DNA from 2 places in the Archangium sp. Cb G35 genome. Region 2 is predicted to be linked to the other one. Evidence: riboswitches for the same ligand, from Rfam matches in the RefSeq annotation. Region 2 holds a riboswitch; the other holds the start of a gene.
What was found. Region 2 has a riboswitch for cobalamin ahead of BO221_RS36370 (hypothetical protein). Riboswitches for the same ligand answer to the same signal wherever they lie in the genome.

Region 1 (10,910 bases), on a different contig from region 2:
GATGCCCAGCCGCTCCAGGCGGGGCAGTTGCCGGAGCATCAGGTCGTCGAAGTGCTTGCGCAGGGCCTTGGGCGTGGGCTCGGGCAGGTGGTGGGCGACCACCAACGCCCGCTCCACCCCGAAGAAGCGCATGGACTCGAGGTCCTGGTCGCTGAGGGCCTCCGGGTGGAGGTGCGCGTCGAAGAGTTGGAGGAGCGGGGTGGCCACGGTGTGTTCCGTCCTGTCCGTCAGTCCTGGCCGAGGCCAGCGCCCTCGTTGCGCGGGTCGCTCCCCGCGTAGCGCAGGTTCGTCTTGGGGTCGCTGTAGACGGCCTCGGCGTCGCCCCAGCCCTCCTGCTTGCGAATCTTGTGGCCCTTGGCCTCCAGTGCCGCCTGCGTGGCGGGCTCCAGGCCGTAGCGGTCCACCCACAGCTCATCCGGCATGTACTGGTGGTGCAGCCGGCCCTGTCCCACCGCGCGCACCACGTCCATCTTCTGGTCCACGATGTTGGAGATGACCTGGATGACGGTGGTGGGGATGGTGGAGCCGCCCGGGCTGCCCACCGCCAGCATCACCTTCTTCGGGTCCTCCTTGGAGAAGACGAGGGTGGGGGACATGGAGGACAGGGGCACCTTGCCCGGAGCGATGGCGTTGGCCTCGCCCGTCACCAGCCCGTAGGCGTTGGGCACGCCGGGCCGCGCGGCGAAGTCGTCCATCTGGTCGTTGAGCAGGATGCCGGTGCCCTTGGCGACGACGCACGAGCCGAAGGCGTAGTTCACCGTGGTGGTGAGGGCCACCGCGTTGCCGTCCTTGTCGATGACGGAGATGTGCGTGGTGTTCTTCTTCTCGGGCACGCTGGAGGGGTCGTACCAGGTGCCATCCGGCTTCTTGAGCGTGGAGCCGCTGGCGCCCTCCACGGGGGGCAGCAGCGAGGCGCTCGACGTGGCCTTCTTCGGGTCGATGCTGCCCGCGAGGTCCGCGATGTAGCCGGACGAGGTGAGGCTCTCCATGGGGATCTTCACGAAGGCGGGGTCTCCCAGGTACTTCGCCCGGTCCACGTACACGCGGCGCACCGCCTCTGTGTACAGGTGGAGCGACTCCGGCTCGCGGAAGTCCAGGCCCTGGGGGCGCAGCCGCTCCATCGCGCCGAGCACCTGCACCACCGCGAGTCCGCCCGCGCTCGGCGGCGGCATGGTGAGGATGCGATGGCCGCGGTAGCTGCCCTCCAGCGGCGCATGGGCGCGCGTCTTGAAGACCTTCAGGTCCTCGAGCGAGAGCGTGCCGCCGCCCGCCTTCACCGTGTCCACCATGGCCTGCGCCAGGGGGCCCGCGTAGAAGGCCTTGGCTCCGCTCTTCGCGAGCGTCTGGAGCGTGCGGGCCAGTTCCGGCTGGCGCACGAGGTGGCCCACGGGCGGCACGTCCAGCTCGCCCTTGTCGTTCTTCGCGAGGAAGAGGCGCGAGGCCTCGGGGTCCTGCCGCAGGCAGTCGCGCCGCATGTGGGCCATGGCCTGGTACTTGGGGGACACCCAGAAGCCCTTGCGAGCGGCGTCGATGGCCGGCTGCAGCACCACGGCGCGGGACAGCTTGCCGTGCTTCTCCAGCAGCTCCAGGTAGCCGGCCACCGCGCCGGGCACCGCCACGCTCGTCGCACCGTCCGTGGAAAGCCCAGGCACCACCTGTCCGTCCTTCAGGTACATGTCGCGCGTGGCCCCCTTGGGCGCCACCTCGCGGAAGTCCAGCACCTGCGTTCCGCCCGTCTTCGCGTCGTGCACCAGCGCGAAGCCACCGCCGCCAATGCCCGAGTGGTACGGGCCCACCACGCCCAGGGTGAAGGCCGCCGCCACCGCCGCGTCCACCGAGTTGCCGCCCTTCTCCAGCATCCGCAGCGCGGCCTCGCTCGCCATCGGATGCGCCGTGGCCACCGCTCCACCCCGGTACGGACGCGCCGCCCACGCGGGCCACGCCATTACCAGTGCTATCAGTGCCACTGCCCACCCGTTCTGGTGAGTCCGCATCTTTACCGTCTCCACGTGAAAAGCCTCCGTCGAGGGCCCACCGGGCGCTTTCGCGAGTGGGAGTTCTGGAGTATCCCGGCCGCCGCTCGGACTCGCTAAGAAACGTTTCAACATCGGGAAGTGTCCGGCTGACACCAGCATGCCCGGCCTGGAGTTTGACCGGGGCACAGGCGAGTGCATCCTGTGCATGACGGTTCGTCGCGCCGGGGGAAACATGAACGCCAACCTGACGACAATGAAGCAGACGTCGGCCTCACCAGAGGTCACGGTGACGACGCTCTTCCTCAAACCGACGTTCGGTATCACCGTGCAGAGCAACACGCTGTCCGTCTCAGTGCAGGCCCGTCCGGAGGGCATCCGCCCCACGCGCCCACCTGCTCGCGGTTGACGTGCCGCTTTCGCATCCCTAGTAATCGCCGCTTATGACAGCTCCTCTGGCGGCGGTGGTGTTGTGCGCTGGTAAGGGCACGCGGATGAAGTCGGAGAAGGCCAAGGTCCTTCACCCCATCCTCGGCAAGCCCATTTGTGCCTATCCCCTCATGCGAGCGTTGGAACTGGGCGCCTCTCCCGTGGTGCCGGTGGTGGGCCACCAGGCAGACGCGGTGGAGCGCTCCATCCGCGCTCATTTCCCCACCGCTCCCCTGCGCTTCGCGCTCCAGAAGGAGCAGCGGGGCACGGCGGACGCGGTGCGCTCGGCGGAAAGCGCGCTGAAGGACTTCAACGGGCGCGTGCTCATCCTCTCCGGGGACGTGCCTCTGGTGCGCCGCGAGACGCTCGAGGCGCTGTCCACCGCGCACGGCAAGAGTGGTGGCGTGCTCTCCCTGGTGTCCATGTCTCCGGCGGATCCCACCGGCTACGGCCGCGTCATCCGCGAGATGGGCAGGGTGGTGCGCATCGTCGAGCACAAGGACGCCACCCCCGAGCAGCGCCAGGTGCGCGAGTGCAACGCGGGCCTCTACCTGGTGGAGTCCTCCTTCCTGTGGAAGGCGCTGGCCAACATCCGCAGCGCGAACGCGCAGGGCGAGTTCTACCTGACGGACCTGGTGGAGATGGCCGCGGCCCAGGGGCCGGTGGGCTCCATCGAGGCCGAGTTCGGCGAGGCGGCCGGCGTGAATGACCGGGTGGAGCTGGCGGCGCGCGCCAAGGAGCTCCAGGCGCGCATCAACACCTGGCACATGCGCAACGGCGTCACCCTGACGGACCCCGCCACCACGTACATCGAGGAGGGCGTGGCCATCGGCTCGGACACGGAGATTGCCCCCATGGTGACGCTGTCGGGCGCCACGGTGGTGGGCCGCAACGTCACCATCGGACAGGGCAGCGTCCTGTACGCCTCCTCGGTGGCCGACGGGACGACCATCAAGCCGTACACCGTCCTGGAGGAGGCCCGGGTGGGCGAGCGCTGCATCCTCGGCCCGTTCTCGCGGCTGCGCCCCGGCACGGACCTCGCCGAGGAGGTGCACCTGGGCAACTTCGTGGAGACGAAGAAGGCCCGCCTCGGCCGCGGCTCCAAGGCCAACCACCTGGCCTACCTGGGCGACGCGAAGATCGGCGCCAAGGTCAACGTGGGCGCCGGCACCATCACCTGCAACTACGACGGGGTGAACAAGCACGTCACCGAGCTGGGGGATGGTGTCTTCATCGGCTCGGACTCCCAGCTGGTGGCCCCTGTGAAAGTCGGGGACGGTGCGTATGTCGGTGCGGGCACCACGGTGACGAAAGATGTGCCTCCCGGGAGCCTCGCCGTGTCCCGTACGCCACAGCTCAACATGGAAGGCTGGGTGGAGAGGAAGAAGGCGCGCATGGCCAAGTCCGCGGAAGCAGGCACTTCCAAGCCGGACAAGGCCTCCGCGGGGTAGTCGGCCCGCGTCTTGCTTGTCTTGAGGGCGACAGGTGTCGCCCGATGTGGGTGGAAATGCCCCCGGAATTTGCAAACCGGGGTTCGGGCGTGAGAGAGGACGGACAACATGTGCGGCATTGTTGGGTATGTCGGGGACAAGGAGTCGGCTCCCATTCTGGTGTCCGGGCTGAAGAAGCTCGAGTACCGGGGGTATGACTCCGCTGGCGTGGCGGTGGTGAACCGCAACGTCCTGAACGTGGTGCGGGCCACGGGCAAGCTGAAGAACCTGGAGAACCGCGTCCAGACTGACGTGCCGCAGGGCACCGTGGGCATCGGTCACACGCGCTGGGCCACGCACGGGCGTCCCTCGGACGAGAACGCCCACCCGCACACCTACGGTGGCGTGGCGGTGGTGCACAACGGCATCATCGAGAACCACCTCGCCCTCAAGGAGGAGCTGCGCGCCAAGGGGCACCACTTCTCCTCCGAGACGGACTCCGAGGTCTTCGCCCACCTCATCTCCGATGAGCTCAAGAGCGGCCTGGATCTGCCGGCGGCGGTGCGCGCGGCCATCGCCCAGGTGAAGGGCACCTACGCCCTGGCGGTGGTGACCACCAGCGACCCGAACCGGATCGTCTGCACCAAGGACTCCTCTCCCATGGTGCTCGGCCTTGGCCAGGGGCAGAACTTCCTGGCCAGCGACGTGCCGGCGCTGCTCGAGCACACGCGCGACTTCGTCTACATGGAGGAGGGTGACCTGGCCGTCATCACCGCCTCCAGCGTGGACATCTACGGCCGCTCCGGCCAGAAGGTGAACCGGCCCACCCGCCGCATCGACTGGACGCCGATGATGGCGGAGAAGGGCGGCCACAAGCACTTCATGCACAAGGAGATCATGGAGCAGCCTCGCGCGGTGGCGGACACGCTGCGCGGCCGCATGCTCCTCTCCGAGGGCGACGTGCACTTCGAGGGCTGGAACCTGAGCCCGGAGAAGGTGCGCTCGCTCACCAAGGTGACCATCCTGGCGTGCGGCACCTCGTGGCACTCGGGCATCGCCGGCAAGGCGATGATCGAGTCCCTGGCGCGCATCCCGGTGGAGGTGGAGCTGGCCAGCGAGTTCCGCTACCGCGATCCCATCGTGGAGTCCTCGCACCTGGCCATCGCCATCAGCCAGTCGGGCGAGACGGCGGACACGCTGGCGGCCTTCAAGGAGGCCAAGGCGCGTGGTGCCACGGCGCTCGCGCTGTGCAACGTCATCGGCAGCGCCATGACGCGTGAGGCGGACATCACCATCCTCACCAACGCGGGCCCTGAGATTGGCGTGGCCTCCACCAAGGCCTTCACCACGCAGTTGGTGGGTCTCTACCTGCTGGCGGTGAAGCTCGGCCGCATGCGTGGCACGCTCACCGTCAAGGCGGCGCAGGAGCACCTGACCTCGCTGACCGAGATCCCCAAGATGATCGAGGACGTGCTCAAGTGCGAGACCTCGGTCAAGCGCGTGGCGCGCGAGTTCATGAACGCGCAGGACTTCCTCTTCCTCGGCCGCGGCCCCATGCACCCGGTGGCGCTCGAGGGCGCGCTCAAGCTCAAGGAGATCTCCTACATCCACGCCGAGGGCTATGCCGGCGGTGAGATGAAGCACGGTCCCATCGCGCTCATCGACGAGAAGATGCCGGTGGTGGTCATCGCGCCCAAGCAGCCGCACGTGGCGTACGAGAAGATCATCGGCAACATCGAGGAGGTGCGGGCGCGCGGCGGCAAGGTCATCGCGATCATCGACGAGGATGACGCGCACGTGGCCTCGCTCGCGGATCACGTCGTCCGCATCCCCGCCGCCAGCGCGCTGCTCGCGCCGGTGGTGGCCACCATCCCCCTGCAGCTGCTCGCGTACCACGTGGCGGATCTGCGCGGGAACGACGTGGATCAGCCGCGCAACCTCGCCAAGAGCGTGACGGTCGAGTAGTCCGCGCCGGATCGGTCCGCCGATCCAGCCCGCCCGGGGATGCCTCGCTTCGAGGCCCCCGGGCGTTTTCATTTCCAGCTGAGCCTTCCGGTCAGAAGGCCGCGTCGAAGGTGACCTCTCCGGCGACGCCCACCTGGTACGCCGAGACGCGGCGCTCGAAGAAGTTCGCCAGCTCCTGCACGTCCTGCAGGTCCATGAAGCCGAACGGGTTCTTCGCGCCGTAGCGCTTCGGCAGGTCCAACATCACCAGCCGCTGATCGGCGACGAACTCCAGGTACTGCCGCATCTCGTGCACCGAGAGCCCCGCGACCCCGAGTCCCAGGATGTCCTCGGCGAACTGGAGCTCGCACGCCACCGCTTCCTCCAGCATGGTGGCGACCTCGCGCTCCATCTCCGCGTCGAAGAGGCCGGGCTCCTCGCGGCGCACCGTCTTCACCACCTCGAAGGCGAAGGCCATGTGCGCGCTCTCGTCGCGGAAGACCCAGTTGGTCCCCGCCGCCAGCCCGTGCAGCAGCCCCCGCGAGCGCAGGAAGTACACGTACGCGAACGCCGCGAAGAAGAAGAGCCCCTCGATGCAGGCCGCGAAGCAGATGAGGTTCAGGAGGAATTTCCTCCGCTGCTCCCGCGTCTCCAGCCGCTCCAGCTCGCCAATGGAGTCCATCCACTTGAAGCAGAACTCCGCCTTCTTGCGGATGCTCGGGATGGTGTCGATCGCCGCGAAGGCCCGGGCCCGCTCGGCCGGGTCCGGCACGTACGTGTCGAGCAGCGTGAGGTAGAACTGCACGTGCAGCGCCTCCTCGTAGAGCTGCCGCGACAGGTACATGCGCGCCTCGGGGGCGTTCACGTGCTTGTAGAGGTTCAGCACGAGGTTGTTCGCCACGATGGAGTCGCCCGTCGCGAAGAAGGCCACCAGCCGCTGGATGAGGTGACGGTCCGCCGCCGTCATCTTCGAGCGCAGGTCTCCCACGTCCGTCGAGAAGTCCACCTCCTCCACCGTCCAGGTGTTCTTGATGGCGTTGCGGTACATCTCGAAGAAGACCGGATACTGCATCGGGCGCAGCGTGAGGTTCATGCCCGGGTCCAGCAGGCGCGCACCCGTCTTCGGCGTCGCGTGTGAGACCTTGTTGGGCACTACGGGGGCAGTGTCTCGCACGGGCGGGAGGTTCATCGGAGTCCAGGTGTCGTTCGTCGGTGCGCTCACTGGCAGGCCTCGCAGGCTTCGGGGTTCTCGAGGGAGCAGGCCACGGCCTGCTCATCGGTGGGCTTCGGCTCCGCTCGCGCGATCTCGCCGGTGCCGTTCAGCTTCGTGTCCGAGCCGTTCCGGGACGCGTCCACGGTGGCCTTCGCGATGCGCGTGGCCGGCCGCGAGCGCAGGTAGTAGGTCGTCTTCAGCCCCTTCTTCCACGCGTACATGTACATGGAGCTGAGCTGGCCGATGTTCGGCGCCTCCATGAACAGGTTGAGCGACTGGCTCTGGTCGATGAAGGCACCCCGGTCCGCCGCCATGTCGATGAGCGAGCGCATCGGCAGTTCCCACGCCGTGCGGTAGATGGCTCGCACATTCGCCGGAATCTCCTCGAGCGACTGGATGGAGCCCTCCGCCAGCTTGATGCGGGCCCGCATGTCCTCGTTCCACATGCCGAGCGTCTTCAGCTCCTCGACGAGGTAGCGGTTGACCTGGAGGAAGTCTCCCGAGAGCGTCTCGCGCTTGAAGAGGTTGGACACCTGCGGCTCGATGCACTCGTAGCAGCCCGCGATGGACGCGATGGTCGCCGTGGGGGCGATCGCGATCAGCAGCGAGTTGCGCAGGCCCACCTGCTTCACGCGGGCACGCAGCGCGTCCCAGCGCGCCGTGTCCTCGGGGACCACGTTCCACGCGTCGAACTGGAGCTCGCCGCGCGCCGCCCGCGTCTCGGAGAAGGCCGGGTGGGCTCCGTGCTCGGCCGCCAGGTCCGTCGAGGCGGAGAGCGCGTGGAAGTAGATCTCCTCGGAGATCTTCCGCGACACGGCCCGCGCCTCGGCGCTGTCGAAGGGCAGGCGCATCTGGAAGAACACGTCCTGCAGGCCCATGACGCCCAGGCCCACCGGGCGCCAGCGGAGGTTCGAGCCCTTCGCCGAGGGGATGGGGTAGTAGTTCAGGTCGATCACCCGATCCAACTGCCGCACCGCCGTCCGCACCGTCCGCCCCAGCTTCTCCCAGTCGAAGGACACCCGGCCGCTCTCGTCCACCGACGTGTGCCGCGAGAGGTTGATGGAGCCGAGGTTGCACACGGCCGTCTCGTCCCGCGACGTCACCTCGAGAATCTCCGTGCAGAGATTCGACAGGTGGACGACCCGGCCCGGCAGCGCCGTCTGGTTGCAGGCCCGGTTCGACTTGTCCTTGAACGTCATCCAGCCGTTCCCGGTCTGCGCCAGCGTCCGCATCATTCGTGCGTAGAGCTCGCGCGCCTTCAGCGTCTTCGCCGCGAGGCCCTGCCGCTCCGCTTCCTCGTAGGCGCGATCGAACTCCTCGCCGTACAGGTCCGTGAGGTGCGGCACCCCCTTCGGGTCGAAGAGGGACCACTTCCCATCCGCCTCGACGCGCTTCATGAAGAGGTCGGGGATCCAGTTGGCGAGGTTCAGGTTGTGCGTGCGCCGCGCCTCGTCGCCCGTGTTGTCACGCAGCTCGAGGAACTCCTCCAGGTCCGCGTGCCACGTCTCCAGGTACACGCAGGCCGCGCCCTTGCGCTTCCCGCCCTGGTTCACCGCCGCCACCGACGCGTCCAGCGTCTTCAGCCACGGGACGATGCCGTTGCTGTGCCCGTTCGTGCTCCCGATCAGCGAGCCGCGCGAACGCACCCGGTGGTACGCCAGCCCGATGCCTCCCGAGAACTTCGAGAGCATCGCCACGTCCGTGTACCGCTGGTAGATGCTCTCCAGCTCGTCCCCGGGCGAGTCCAGCAGGAAGCACGACGAGAGCTGCTCGTGGCACGTGCCCGAGTTGAAGAGCGTGGGGGAACTCGGCACGTACTCGAGCATCGAGAAGAGCCGGTAGAGCTCCAGCGCCTCGGGCACCGTCTCCCCGAGCGCCACCGCGATGCGCATGAAGAAGTGCTGCGGCGTCTCCAGCACCTCGCGCGTCGTCGGGTGCTTGAGCAGGTAGCGGTCGTAGACCGTCCGCAGCCCGAAGTACTCGAAGAGCCGGTTGCGCGAAGGGTCGATCGTGTCGTTCAGCTTGCGCGCGTTCGTCGAGACGAGCCGGGCCACGCGCTCGTTCACGAGGCCGAGCCGGTGCGCGGCGGCGATCGACTGCGAGAAGGAGTGGATCTCCTGACCGGAGACCTCCTTGTCGATGTACGTGGCGAGCAGCCGCGCCGCGAGCTTCGCGTACTCGGGCTCCTCCAGCGTCAGCGAGGCCGCGGTCTGGATGGAGAGCTGATCCAACTCCTGCGTCGAGGCACCGTCATAGAGGCCGGCGATCGTCTTCGTCGCCACGCGGATGGCATCCACCTGACGCAGCCCATCGCAACAGCGGCCGATCGCCCGGACGATCTTGTTCAGGTCCGCGCCCTCGAGCACCCCGTTGCGCTTGCGCACCCTCATGGTGGTGGGCGGCGGTGTCGTGGACGTGATGTGGGTTCCGTTCAGCATGCTCCTCCTCCTCCGTTCGCGACCGTGTGGATCCGCGGAGAAAAAGGTCTGCCCGTGTCGCGCATTGCGACGTGCGATGACTCGCCAGGCCGACCTTCGCCCCCTCGGGCGACTGGAGCACCCCACGAGGAGAGCGGACGGGCCGGACGAGCACGGGGAACCCGTGGCGCACGGAACCTTCCACCTCCCCACGAGGCGTCCAGGTCGATCCACCCCCGGATTTCTCCCCAGGGGCAGGTGGCTGGCAGGTCTTCGGGCTCGCGAGCACCCGGCTCATCGCCGACGCCTACAACCGTCCCCTTCCCAGCCTCTCGGCCAGTGTGCGTGGACGGGTTCGTTCTCGCTGACCGCTGCGGGGCAGCTCCGGATTCACACCGGATTCCCTTTCAAGCCCGGGCCGAGACCCGGGCACCAGCGACGCGCGTCAACGTAAGGGGGGTGCCCCATGCTGTCAAAGGATCAGTGGCCGACGTTCCGGGCCTTGTGTCCTGCTTCGAGCGATCGTACTTCTGGGCTACCTTGGGTGGCCCTTCTCGCGTTCCCAGAGCGCCAGGGAGAGCGCCTGTTGCAGCCCCGCCTGGATCTCGCGCGGGCTGAAGGGCTGGCCCGTGTCCAGGGCCCACGTCAGGAGCGCTCCCGCGAACTCGCCCGCCGTGCGGTAGCGCTGGTTCACGTCGGGTGCCAGCGCCTTGCGCATCACCGCCGCCAGCCGCTTGTCCAACGTGTCCGGCAGATTCAGCTTCGCCGACCGGATGGCCGCCATCACCACGTCGGGGTCGTCACTGCCGCGCTCGAAGGGGTGGAAGCCCAGCACCAGCTCGTGCAGGACGATGCCCATGGAGAAGAGATCCGAGGCCAGCGTCACCGAGTCCCCGCGCGTCTGCTCCGGCGACAGGTAGTGCAGCTTGCCCGCCGTCACGCCTTCCTCCGGGCCCAGGTCCAACCCGCGCGCCTTGGCCACGCCGAAGTCGCCGAGCTTCACCTCGCACTGCCCGGAGAAGAAGATGTTGGCGGGATTCACGTCCCCGTGGACCAGCTCCAGCGGCCGGCCGGTGCGCGTGCGCGCCTGGTGGAAGTAGGCCAGTGCCCGCAGTACCTCGATGCACACGTGGACGCCCGCGGCCAATGGGATGCGCTGCCCCTGCCGCTCGTGCGCCCGGAGCATTCCGTCCAGGTCTCCACCCACCAGGAACTCCATGGCGATGAAGTAGCGCCCGAAGGCCTCTCCAATCTCCAGCCGGTGCACCAGGTTGGGGTGCTCCAGCAGGCCCATCAGGTCCGCCTCGTCGGCGAAGGACTCGGCGGTGACGTCCTTGCGCATCAGCTTCAGCGCCACCTTGAAAGGGGCCCCCTTCTCGTCCTTCGCCTCCGCGAGGAAGACCTCCGCCATTCCCCCCGAGCCCAGGCGCGAGCGGAGCACATAGCGCCCGAAGCGGCGCGAGGGGATTTCCACGGTCTTGGGCTGTCCGGGGGGCTGCACGGT
Region 2 (10,910 bases):
ATGAAGCGGGCCCGGGCCACACCGAGGGTGGACAGGTCGAAGCCGTCCCCTCCCGCCACGGACGGATCCGTGGGGCTGATGCCGTTGTCCGGCGTGGAGAACACGGGCTTCACGCCCGCGCAGCCGGGGTAGCCCTGGGTCCCATCCGAGGGGTCACAGGGGAACTCCCGCCACGTCTTGCCGTCCTCGCTCACCGCCACGAAGGCCGTCTCCGCGTAGTTGCTGAAGGCGTTCTCGAAGACGAGCAGGTCCACGCCGGGCCCGTCCACCACGCCGATGTCGGTGAACTCGAGGACGATCTCCCCCCGCTCGCCGAGCGAGAGCACGTCCAGCGAGCCCATGCCGGAGCCGCCACCACGGGGCGGTCCGAGCACGATGGTGGGGTAGCCGTCCTGGCCGAAGCCGGCGGAATCACCGGGTGAGAAGGAGAACACCTTGTCGGCGAACGGGTTGTTCTCACTCGCGCAGACCACCGGGGCCGGGGGGTCCTTCTCCTCCTCGGAGGGACCCCCGCAGCCCGCGGCGAGCAGGCACATGGAGAGACAGGCGCGCCAGCGCGCCAGGGTGCCGTGCATCCTCATGGCCCTTAGCGCTGCTGCAGACGGACGAGCCGGCGGCCGTTCTTGTCCTTCACGCCGACGAGCAGATCCTCGCCCATGGGAGCCATCGTCACCACGTTGGTGCAGGTGTTGCTGGTGGTGAGGACGGGCGTGAGGTCACCCGCGGTCACGGTGCTGGGGGTGATGCCGCCCACCGTCAGCTCGATGCGCGAGACCTCCTGGGTGGCGGTGAAGGTGCCACGGTGCAGAGCCACACCCTTGCCGAACCCCGCGACGCCCTGGAGATCGCTTTTCGCGTAGATCTCGATCGCGTTGGGGTTGGTGAGCGCGAAGGCCGTCCCGCCCGAGATGGCAGGCGAGTACACCGCGGGAGCCACGGCGGTCAGGTAGTTGATGCTGTCCCACGGATCAGACGTCGAGGTATCGGAGGCCGCGTAGCCGAGCACGGCCACGTTGTCGCTCGTGACGGCCGAGTAACCACTGAAGGCACCCGAGACCGGGAAGGTCGCCAGCTTCGAGCCCTGGAAGGGCTTGGTGTCCGTCCGCAGCGCGTAGATGGCGGTGTCACTCCCGGCCACGCCCTCGATGCCCACGCCGTTGATGAGGAAGGCACCGGGAACGGCGGCGGCGGAGAAGTTGCCCGCGGCGGAGACGTAGCTGGTCTCGGCCGGAGTGACCGTGTCGTAGACGAGGACCTTGCCCGGGAAGCCGGCCTCGCCCTTGGTGTAGCCGGTCAGCAGCCGGGTGCCATCATTGGTGAGATAGCCGCTCGGGAACGCGCCCATCTCCGTCTCGGGGATGACGGCCTGGAGGGGCGTGGTGCTGGAAGCGATGGCCGGCCAGGTGCCAAGCGCGTAGAGGCTGTCGTCGGCGCCATTGAAGCCGTACAGCTTGAAGTCGCTGCCATTCTTCACGGCGGTCACCGCGCCGATACCATCGGGGAGCGTCACGGACTCGGCGATGGCGAAGCCCGCCTGGAGCTGCAGCGTGCCGAGCTTCGCGTCATGCACCAGGTCCGCGCACGTGCCCGCATCGGTACCTGCGTCCGTCCCCGCATCGGTGCCCGCATCCGTTCCCGCGTCAGTGCCGGCATCAGTGCCCGCGTCGGAGATGTCCCGCTGCACACAGCGGTTGTCCACGCACTCGTAGCGCTTGCCCTCTGCGGGAGCGCCCTGCTTGTTCGCGCAGTCGGTCTGGTCGACGCACTCCTCTTCGCAGCCCGTGACCAGCAGCCCCAGCGACAGGGTGCCCAGCACCACCACGAAGCGGCCGAACCGGCCCGAACCCATCGTTCCCATCTTCATTCGCGTCCTGCTCCTCGCCCCCTCGGGCGGAATGCCTTCGAGAGGAGTGGGAGCGGGATGCGAACCGGACACGGCCTGACAGAGGACGCACACGGCGGCGCACCCGCTGCCTCCCCTCGGAGGCCTCGGTGTTGTCCGTGCCACCGGCACGGGTCCTCGGCAGGTTTTCGGACTCACGGGCAGCGAGGCCTCGCGAGGAAGCCACCTTGTCTACTGGCCGTCGCTTCCCAGGCCTCGGGAGAGGACCAGTGCATCCTGACGGTTTTCGTTCCCGTTCACCGCTGCGGGGCAGTCCCGGACTCACACCGGGTTCCCTCGAGTCCCCACCGGCAGGTGGAGGAACCGAAGACGGTGGGCGGGATATGGCGGCGGGGCATCTCTTGTCAACTGCGAGTACCGCGGGCGGGATTCGAACCCGCAACCTCTGCGTTCTGAGCGCAGCACCTCTACCAGGTTGGGCTACCGCGGCATGTGCTTCCACTGCTGGGACTGCGAAGAGCGGTCGGCGGGAGTCGAACCCGCGTTCTCCTGAGTGGCGCTCAGGGGCCTCACCTCTCGGCCACGGCCGCATGTTGCGCTCCAATCGCATCCAAGAGCGTGTGCTGCTGCGTGTACCCCGTACGGGAGTCGAACCCGTCTTTCCGCATTGAGAGCGCGGTGTCCTCGCCGATAGACGAACGGGGCAGGAGAGCAGGACCCGGAACGACAAGAGGCCGGGTCCCTTTCTGGGAGCCCGGCCTCTGAGTCCCACGCCTCGTCTGGTGGGACGAGGTCGCGGAAGCTTCAGAGTCCGGGCGGTAGACCACCCTCCAGCTCCAGGCCGGAGAGGTCCAGAGCGGTATCCAGACCGGGACGCGTCAGCGCGTCGATGCCAGCGTCAGTGTCGTTGAGGTGCTTGAGGTTCATCGGGCTGTTCTTCGTCACCGTCGTCATGGTCACCGCTCCTTTCACCTAGAAAAGACGCTGCACGAATCCATTCCTGACAACGCCCGCTCGCGCCTGGAGCGATTGACAAAACGGCCTGCCCCCACTACCGCTCGCGAGCAGGGAGCTCTCTTGACGCAGCGTTCGCAGCACTTCGCCGTTCTTGCTTCTCCAGGGTGGGTTGCCCTGCTCGTCGCGTGGTCGATCCTCGACGGCACGGCGTGGGCGCAGGCCACCGTCGTGCAGGCGCCCATCGGGGGCCACTCCCTGCTCCTTCCCAACCGGGTCGTCTGCGGCCCGGCGTCGGAGGGCTGGACGGTGGGCGAGGATTCACGCTCCGTCCGCCCACCCCGGGCAGGCAGTGAACGCGTGGGCCAACCGGTGACGCTCCAGGTGGCGCCCGCCGCGAGCGGCTGCTCGGGCACCCAGGAGACGCTCACGCTCGTGGCGACAGGGGCCTTCCCGGAAGTCGAGCCGGCGAGCGTACTGCTGGCCGCGGACGAGGGGCGGCTCGAGCTGCGCGGGCGAGGGCTGGCGGGAGCGCAGGTGTTCTGGCCGGGCCCCACTCGCGACGCGCGAATGGAACACGAGACCTGCCTCAACACCGGGCCCTCGGAGACTCCGCAACCCTGCGTGTTGCCGGTGCGCCGCGGTGTGCCGGCGGACGTGCCACTCTTCCTGCTGCCGGCGGGGGCGCGCTTCGGTGAAGGCGTCCTCACGTTCAATGCCTCGGGCCGGCGGCTCGAATCCTCGGAGCTGCAATTGCGCCCGAGCCGCGTCATCCTGTCCTCGGTCCTGCCGGGAGTGCCCGCCCTGGATCTCTCCACGGGAGAAGGCCGTCTGGCGCTGCCACACCCCGAGGCCATCTCGTCCGTCGACTGTGGCCCCGCCCGCTGCGAGCTGAACGAGGGCGGCGTCTCCGTGCGCGCCGTGCCGGGCCTCGTCACGAGTCTGGGCCTCCGGGTACGCCTGGTGCCCCGGGTGTTCGTCGCGCGGGGCGAGGCACTCGACAGCAGCGCCTCCACGGTGCTGCAACTCCTGCACTGCCCGGTGGAGCTCGTGTCGGGACCGCCGCTGAGAAGCGCGGAGGACATGCGGGTGGTGGTGCGGGTGGACCCGCGCTGCGCGTCCGAGGCGCGGACCTTCCACTGGCGCGCCAACGGCGAGCCCGCCGGGGTGACCCAGGTGGTCCGGGAGGAAGAGGCGACCTTCGTGTTGCTGCGGGTGGGGCGCCTGGGCGCGGACCGGTTGACCCTCACGGCCACCCGCTCCGAGGTGGACCCGACCGTGATCGCCACCACCGCGGCGGACACCGTCACGGCGCCCTACCCTCGCGCGAGTCTTCAGCTTCCCGGTTTCGGCAAGATCGACTTCATTCCCACCAACCGGGAGGCGGACCTCTCGGTGGCGTCTCCGGGTGAGCGCGCGAGGCTCGTGCCGCTGTCCGTCGAGGGGGCCTACTCGGTGCGGAACGACCAGGGGCGCTTCCGGGTGCGAGGGGATGAGAACAACAGCGGCTTCGTCCCGCTGCGCTTCGGCTACCGCGTCGAGGGGTTGCCGCAGGCCTTGCGCTCGGTGGACCTCGCCGTCGTGTACGAGCGGACCCAACGGGCGCTGCGGGAAGCCTCGGTGCCCGCGCAGCTCAGCGCGTCGGCCGAGTCCGAGGAGCCACTCATCGAGTTCCTGTGTGCCGACAAGGACGGGAATCCCCAGCGCATCCATCCTGGCAAGCCGACGCGCATCCCCTTCGACGCGCGTGACAGTTGCCGCATCATCATCCACCGGGAGCGGCTGAAGCCCGAGGATGGCTTGCAGGAGATCATCCTCGAGGTGGAGGTCACTTCCGCCAGCGGCTCGGCGCGAGAGGCCGCGCGGGTGAACGAGCGCATGGTGCTCCAGCCAGGCGGCGAGCCCCGGACGTTCTGGCTCAAGAACGTGCTCGAGCAGTTCGACCGCATCGTCGTACGCGTCAGCCACATCGTGGACGAGTCGCGCTACCTGCTGGCGGCGCCCTCGTCACGGGCCAGCATGCCCTCGGTGCAGTGGTCGGCGACCGTCGAGGGCTCGCGGCTGCGCCTGTACGCCACCGCCACCATCCCCAGCGGCCTCTACCGGCTGAATCAGCCGACGGGGCAGCTCACGCTGAACTTCGGCCTGCTGTCCCGGCTCACGTTGTTGGACGAGCATGGCAAGGAGGGACTGCTCGGACTGGAGTTGGGGCTGATGGGCGTGGGGCTCGTGCAGACGGGAGGACTGCTGAACGACTATCCCCCCACGCTGGCCGCCGTCGCGGGATTGGGTATCCGCGTCCCGCTGGGAGGAGGCTCCACGGGTGGGCAGGCCGCCTTGAGCATCCACGCCTGGGGAGCCTACGAGTTCCGCGAGGCCTACTTCATCAAGCTCCCGGACGGCTCCATCGGAAGGGAAGTGGGCCGATGGGCCCTCATCTTCGGACCCAGCATCTCGCTGGGAAACATCGGCATGAACCTCTGAGTACCGCGGGCGGGAGTCGAACCCGCAACCTCTGCGTTCTGAACACAGCGCCTCTACCAGGTTGGGCTACCGCGGCATGTGCTTCCACTGCTGGACTGCGTGTGCCGGAAGCGGGAGTCGAACCCGCAACCTCCAGACTCTCGATCTGGCGCCTCTACCAGGTTGGGCTACTCCGGCATGGGACTGCTGGGACTGCGAAGAGCGGTCGGCGGGATTCGAACCCGCGTTCTCCTGAGTGGCGCTCAGGGGCCTCACCTCTCGGCCACGGCCGCATGTTTCGTGGAGCGCTCCTGCAGGGAATCGAACCCTGTTCACACGGTAGACGGCCGTGCTGCGATCCAATCGCATCCAAGAGCTTGTGCTGCTGCGTGTACCCCGTACGGGAGTCGAACCCGTCTCTCCGCGGTGAGAACGCGGTATCCTGAGCCAGTAGACGAACGGGGCAGGAGAGCAGGACCCGGAACGACAAGAGGCCGGGTCCCTTTCTGGGAGCCCGGCCTCTGAGTCCCTCGCCTCGTCTGGGACGAGGTCGCGGAAGCTTCAGAGTCCGGGCGGTAGACCACCCTCCAGCTCGAGGCCAGAGAGGTCCAGAGCGGCATCCAGACCGGGACGCGTCAGCGCGTCGATGCCAGCGTCAGTGTCGTTGAGGTGCTTGAGGTTCATCGGGCTATTCTTCGTCACCGTCGTCATGGTCACCGCTCCTTTCATCGAGAAAAGACGCGGCATGAATTCGTTCCTGACAACGTTCGCGCACTCGCCTCGCCAGCCCCTCAGCCCGCCGTGAGCCGCCCGCTGCGGTACAGGAGCGCCAGGAAAAGCGGTCCGCCGAGCAGCGCCGTGACAGCGCCCACGGGAATGGACTGGTTGAACACGGGGTAGAGCAGCCGCGCCAGCAGGTCCGCGAGCGTGAGAAACGCCGCGCCCCCGAGTGCCGAGAGCGGCACGAGCAGACGCTGGTCGGGCCCGAGGGTGAGCCGGAGCAGGTGGGGCACGAGCAGCCCCACGAAGCCGACGAGCCCCGAGAGCGTCACGACCCCCGCCACGCTTGCGCTCGCCGCGAGGAGCAACCACCGCCGGGTCCGGACCACGGGCACTCCGAGCGAGGCCGCGTCCTCGTCCCCCAGGGTCAGCAGGTTGAGCCGTCCCGAGAGCGCGATCATCACCCCGATGGCCACGGCCTGGAGGAGCGCGGACAGCACGAGCGTCCCGGGCTCCTCCGAGCCGAGGTCACCGGCGAGCCAGGAGAGGATCGCCTCCAGCCTGTCCCGGCCGGCGAGCGTCTTGATGAGGGTGATGGCCGCCGCGGCGAAGGTGTTGAAGATGACGCCCGTGAGGAGCACCGCATGGGGAGCCCGGCCACCGTGCCCCCGGCTGATGGCGAGCACGAAGAGCATGGCCGCCACGGCTCCGAGAAAGGCGAACAGGGCGGGCGCGGAGAGGCGGGTCAGTCCCCCACCCAGCCCCGGGGCCACATCCTCCACGCTGGCCAGACCCAGGGCCAGGGCCAGGGTGGCCCCGAGCGCCGCGCCCCCCGAGACGCCGAGGATGAAGGGATCCGCCAGGGGATTGCGCAGCACGCCCTGTAGCGTGGAGCCGGAGGCGGCGAGCCCCGCCCCGACGATGGCCGCCAGCAGGACATGCGGCAGCCGGACGGACCAGAAGACATGGCTATCCGTGGAACCAGGGTGGGCGAAGACCTCGAAGAGAGACACGGGCCACTCCCCGAAGGAGACGGCCGGCACGAACGAGGCGAGCAACAGGACGAGGAATGCACCGCACAGCCCGAGCACCCGGGCGGGAGTGAATCCCTTTCTCATGATGTGACGCGGGCCCATCCCTCGTGCTCCACGTTCAGCGCGGGGTGCCCGCGTCGGGCTTCTTCGCCGCCGGATGCAGCAGCGCGAACAACTCCTCCAGCCCACGCCCCAGTGAGGGACCCGGCTGCAGCAGCGCCATGGACGGCACCTCCACCCACCGGGCTTGGGAGAGAGACGGGAGCGCGGCCACCTTGTCCTTGCCCACGTCTACATCCGCGGCATCCACCACCACCTCTGGCCGCGAGCCCACCGCGCGCTCGAGCGAATAAACGGCGTACGCCGAGCCCGCTTCGGAGGCGACGTTGATGGCTCCGGCATCGCGCAACAGTTCATCCGCGAAGGAGCCCGGCCCTGCGACGACGAGCGGCTCGAAGCCATAGACGAACAGGACTCGGGGCGCCCGGGAGCCCTTCGCCCGTTCACGGATGCGGGCACGGGTGGACTCGATGCCCTGGACGAGGGCCTCAGCCTCCTTCTGCTTCCCCAGCGCCTTGCCCACCGCGCGCATCGCCTCCAGCGTGTCCGCGACGGTATGGAGCGGCAACAGCAGGATGGGCACTCCCACCCGGGCCATCGTCTCCACGGCGCGCTGATTGCCAGGACCGGGCTGGACGAGCACGAGGTCCGGCTCGAGACCCACCACCCGCTCGATGGATGGGTTCACGAAGCCTCCCACCCGGGGAAGGCCGGCGACCTCCTTCGCCTCATCGAAGGTCGAAACGCCCACCAACGTGCTCCCGGCGCCCAGGGCGATCACCGTCTCCGTGAGCGACGGAACGAGCGTCACCACGCGCTTCACCTTCTCGGGGGGCTTGGGGCCCAGGAAGCGAGGCCCTCCCTGGGGAGGAGCCGCGTGCACGGCGGTGACGAGGCACAGCGCGGCGAGCAGGACGAACGGAGCGAGACGGGTCTTCATGAGAGGCTCAAGGAATCGCGACGACATCACCGACGAGGGAGGGCCCACGGCTGCGCGGACAAGCGAGGATGGGGGGCTCGGCACCGGGGCCCAGCCCGCGCCGCTCCACGAGCGAGTCACCCACCACCTCGACGACGAAGACGCGGCCGCCGTTGTTATCGCCCACGTAGGCGCGGCTGCCCACCACGGAGAAACGGCCCGCGGACGGGAGCGGGCACGAGGTCCCCGCCGGGCACCGCAGCGCGAGCGAGGCCACCACGCGGCCGTCCGTGCCGAGCAACACCAGGCCCGTGCCCTGAACGTCGATGAGGTTGAAGTTGCGGTCATAGACGCCCGCGCCGCCGCAGCTCACGAGCAGCCGCTCGCCCACGGGGACGAGCCAGAACGGGTTGAGGCAGTCCGTGCCGAGCTCGATGGGCTCCACCACTCCGGTGGCGGGGTCGATGCGGGCCAGGAACCCGGGGCCTCCGACGGAGAAGTCCCGGGTGTCCAGGTTGCCGAGCGCGGCGTACACCCGGCCCTGGTGCACGGCGATGCCCGCGGGCGAGGGAGCGGTGGTGCGGCCCGGGAAGGGCTTCAGGGCCTCGCCCGTGGGCAACTGGAAGGTGTTCGTGATGGTGGGCGCGGTGGGGTCGGCCACCGAGACCCGGACCACCTTGCCACCCGCGGACGCATCCGTCTGCAGGTTGCCCAGCAGCGTGACATAGACGTCCGAGCCCTCCAGCACGAAGCCATACGGGTTGGTGTTCGCGCCGAAGTTCACGCTGCCCACGTCGGTGAGCGGGATGCCGTTGGGGAAGCGAGGGCCCGTACCACCGGCGGGCTCCCCATCGCGCCGGAGCACCTGCAACGTGTTGCTGGTGGAGTTGAGGACGAAGACGTAGGGCTCGCGCACGAGGAGGTGGTTGGGAACCAGACCCGTGGCGTTCCAGGCGGGCAGCTCACCATAGCCGGAGAGCCAGGCCTGGCGCAGCCGCATGGACGCATCCAGAACCAGCAACACGTCCTGCATGCGCGCGACGGTCTGGGGACTGGTCCCCACCGCCACCGAGGGCCCCTTCACGTCCGGCCCGGCCTGGATGCCCACCACCTGCCCGGTGTTGAAGCACGCGGCGATGACGTCATAGGTGCAGGTGCCGCCCCGGCAGCTCCGCGAGTCCGCGCACACGTTGCCGCAGGCACCGCAGTGGAAGGCATCCGTGTCCAGGTCCACGCACGAGCGGTCACAGCGCTCGGAAGCCGCCAGCGAACAGGCCGCCTTGCACTGCCCCTGCTCGCACACCTGGTCCGGAGCGCAGGCCGTGCCCCCCTCACCCGCGCAGCCGCCACAATGAGCGGGGTCCGACGCGGTGACGACACACTCGCCTCCGCACGACGTAGCGCCCGAGCGGCACTGACAGCCGCCCTCGACACACACTTCCGTGGAGGAGCAGGCCACGCCACAGGCTCCACAATGAGACGAGGTGCTGGAGAGGTCCACGCACGTATCGCCGCAGCGCGTCTGCCCCTCGGAACACAAAGCCCCTTCGTCCGGACACCCCATCAACAACAGGGACAGTGTCACCAGGAGCAGCGCCGTGGATGCCCCCTCTCCCCCTGGGAGAGGGCTGGGGTGAGGGTCTTTGATCATGGTGTCTCCGTCCCAGAGAAGTTCCCGGCCACCGACAGGTACACGGCGCGGCCGGGGAGCGGGTAGCCGACGAAGTCCTCGGCGCGTGCGTCGAAGAGGTTCTTCACCTCGCAGGAGACCGTGAGCTCCGGGCGCGAGCCGAAGGTGCTGGCCAATCCGGCATGGACGAAGGCGCGCCCGGGCAGCGACATCGAGCCATCCCGGGTGAGCGCATGGGCCGACTGGGCCACCACCTCCATGCGCCCCGTGAGCCACCGGGGCCCGCCCATCACCCGGGCCGCCAGCTTGTGCCGGGGCCGGTAGGGCAGCTCGCGCAGGTAGAAGCGCTCATCCCGCTGCAGGTCACTCGACACGGTGAGCGTGTAGCTGAAGGCGCCGGAGAGCAACGGATGCGGACGCCACTCGCCCTCGGCCTCGAGCCCCACCACCCGCGCGCTGGCGAAGTTGTACGGCCTGGCGGCGCCGGGCGGGTAGGCCTCGTAGGAGATGAGATCCTCGTAGAGGCTCGCGAAGCCGCCCACCGAGGCGAAGGACTCGTCCGAGCGGTGCACCACCGCCGCGTCCGCGTACAGGGCGCTCTCGGGGCGCAGGTCCGGGTTGGGCAGCAGCGTGCCCTGACGCACGTACAGCTCCAGGAACGAGGGAGCACGGTGGGCCCGTCCGGCGTTGGCGCGCAGCTCGAAGTCCGCGGGCAGCTCCACGGTGACCCCCACCTTCGGGGACAGCAGCGTGTACGGGCCCGCACGATCCACGCGCAGCGAGGGCGCGATGGTGAGCTGCCCGTCCCACAGCAGCACCTCGTCCATCGCCATCACACTCGCGCGCAGCCACGACGGGTCACCCCCGGAGGCCTCGTTCGTGTCGGCGGCGGTCACGGACTCACCGCCCACGCTCAGCACCGCGGACAGCGCGTGCCACCCGCCCAGCAGCACCTGCCCCTCCAGCTCCACCCCGCCCAGCTGCTGCACCTGCGGCTCCGACTGGCTCCACGAGCCACCCGCCAACGCGATCCGGTCCCGGCGGTAGTACGCACGCGCGTTCGTCCGCACGCCACCCGGCAACGTGCCCATCACCCGCAGGCTCGCCGAGCCACGTCCTCCCGACTGCCGCGCATCCACGCTCGGGTTCTGCGAGGTGCCCGCGAGGCCCCGCTCGTCGAAGGACAGCTCCCCCAACAGGTCCGCGGAGAACCCTCCGCCCAGCTCGCGCCGCAGCCGCAGCAGGCCCCCTGCCCCGCGTGCGTCGTTGTTGGTGCGCCGCTCCTCG

Region 1: it holds a riboswitch for cobalamin, as region 2 does, so the genes downstream of both, BO221_RS18315 (ribonucleoside-diphosphate reductase subunit alpha) here and BO221_RS36370 (hypothetical protein) in region 2, are expected to answer to the same signal.

What each region holds. Positions count from the first base shown of each region.
Region 1 is NZ_MPOI01000005.1:497,547-508,456, forward strand. Features, by position in the region: gene BO221_RS18285 (TatD family hydrolase) at 1-207, opposite strand, end outside; gene ggt (gamma-glutamyltransferase) at 228-1,994, opposite strand; gene BO221_RS18295 (hypothetical protein) at 2,182-2,382, shown strand; gene glmU (bifunctional UDP-N-acetylglucosamine diphosphorylase/glucosamine-1-phosphate N-acetyltransferase GlmU) at 2,417-3,853, shown strand; gene glmS (glutamine--fructose-6-phosphate transaminase (isomerizing)) at 3,962-5,797, shown strand; gene BO221_RS18310 (ribonucleotide-diphosphate reductase subunit beta) at 5,889-6,869, opposite strand; gene BO221_RS18315 (ribonucleoside-diphosphate reductase subunit alpha) at 6,995-9,427, opposite strand; cobalamin riboswitch at 9,653-9,858, opposite strand; gene BO221_RS18320 (serine/threonine-protein kinase) at 9,942-10,907, opposite strand.
Region 2 is NZ_MPOI01000013.1:373,756-384,665, reverse strand. Features, by position in the region: gene BO221_RS36375 (cell surface protein) at 1-575, opposite strand, end outside; gene BO221_RS36370 (hypothetical protein) at 587-1,864, opposite strand; cobalamin riboswitch at 2,005-2,226, opposite strand; tRNA gene BO221_RS36365 (tRNA-Leu) at 2,259-2,333, opposite strand; tRNA gene BO221_RS36360 (tRNA-Gly) at 2,362-2,433, opposite strand; tRNA gene BO221_RS36355 (tRNA-Glu) at 2,477-2,548, opposite strand; gene BO221_RS55080 (hypothetical protein) at 2,648-2,797, opposite strand; gene BO221_RS36350 (hypothetical protein) at 2,921-5,281, shown strand; tRNA gene BO221_RS36345 (tRNA-Leu) at 5,283-5,357, opposite strand; tRNA gene BO221_RS36340 (tRNA-Leu) at 5,384-5,458, opposite strand; tRNA gene BO221_RS36335 (tRNA-Gly) at 5,482-5,553, opposite strand; tRNA gene BO221_RS36330 (tRNA-Glu) at 5,653-5,725, opposite strand; gene BO221_RS36325 (hypothetical protein) at 5,822-6,007, opposite strand; gene BO221_RS36320 (iron ABC transporter permease) at 6,052-7,098, opposite strand; gene BO221_RS36315 (ABC transporter substrate-binding protein) at 7,133-8,014, opposite strand; gene BO221_RS36310 (MXAN_6577-like cysteine-rich protein) at 8,022-9,644, opposite strand; gene BO221_RS36305 (TonB-dependent siderophore receptor) at 9,641-10,910, opposite strand, start outside.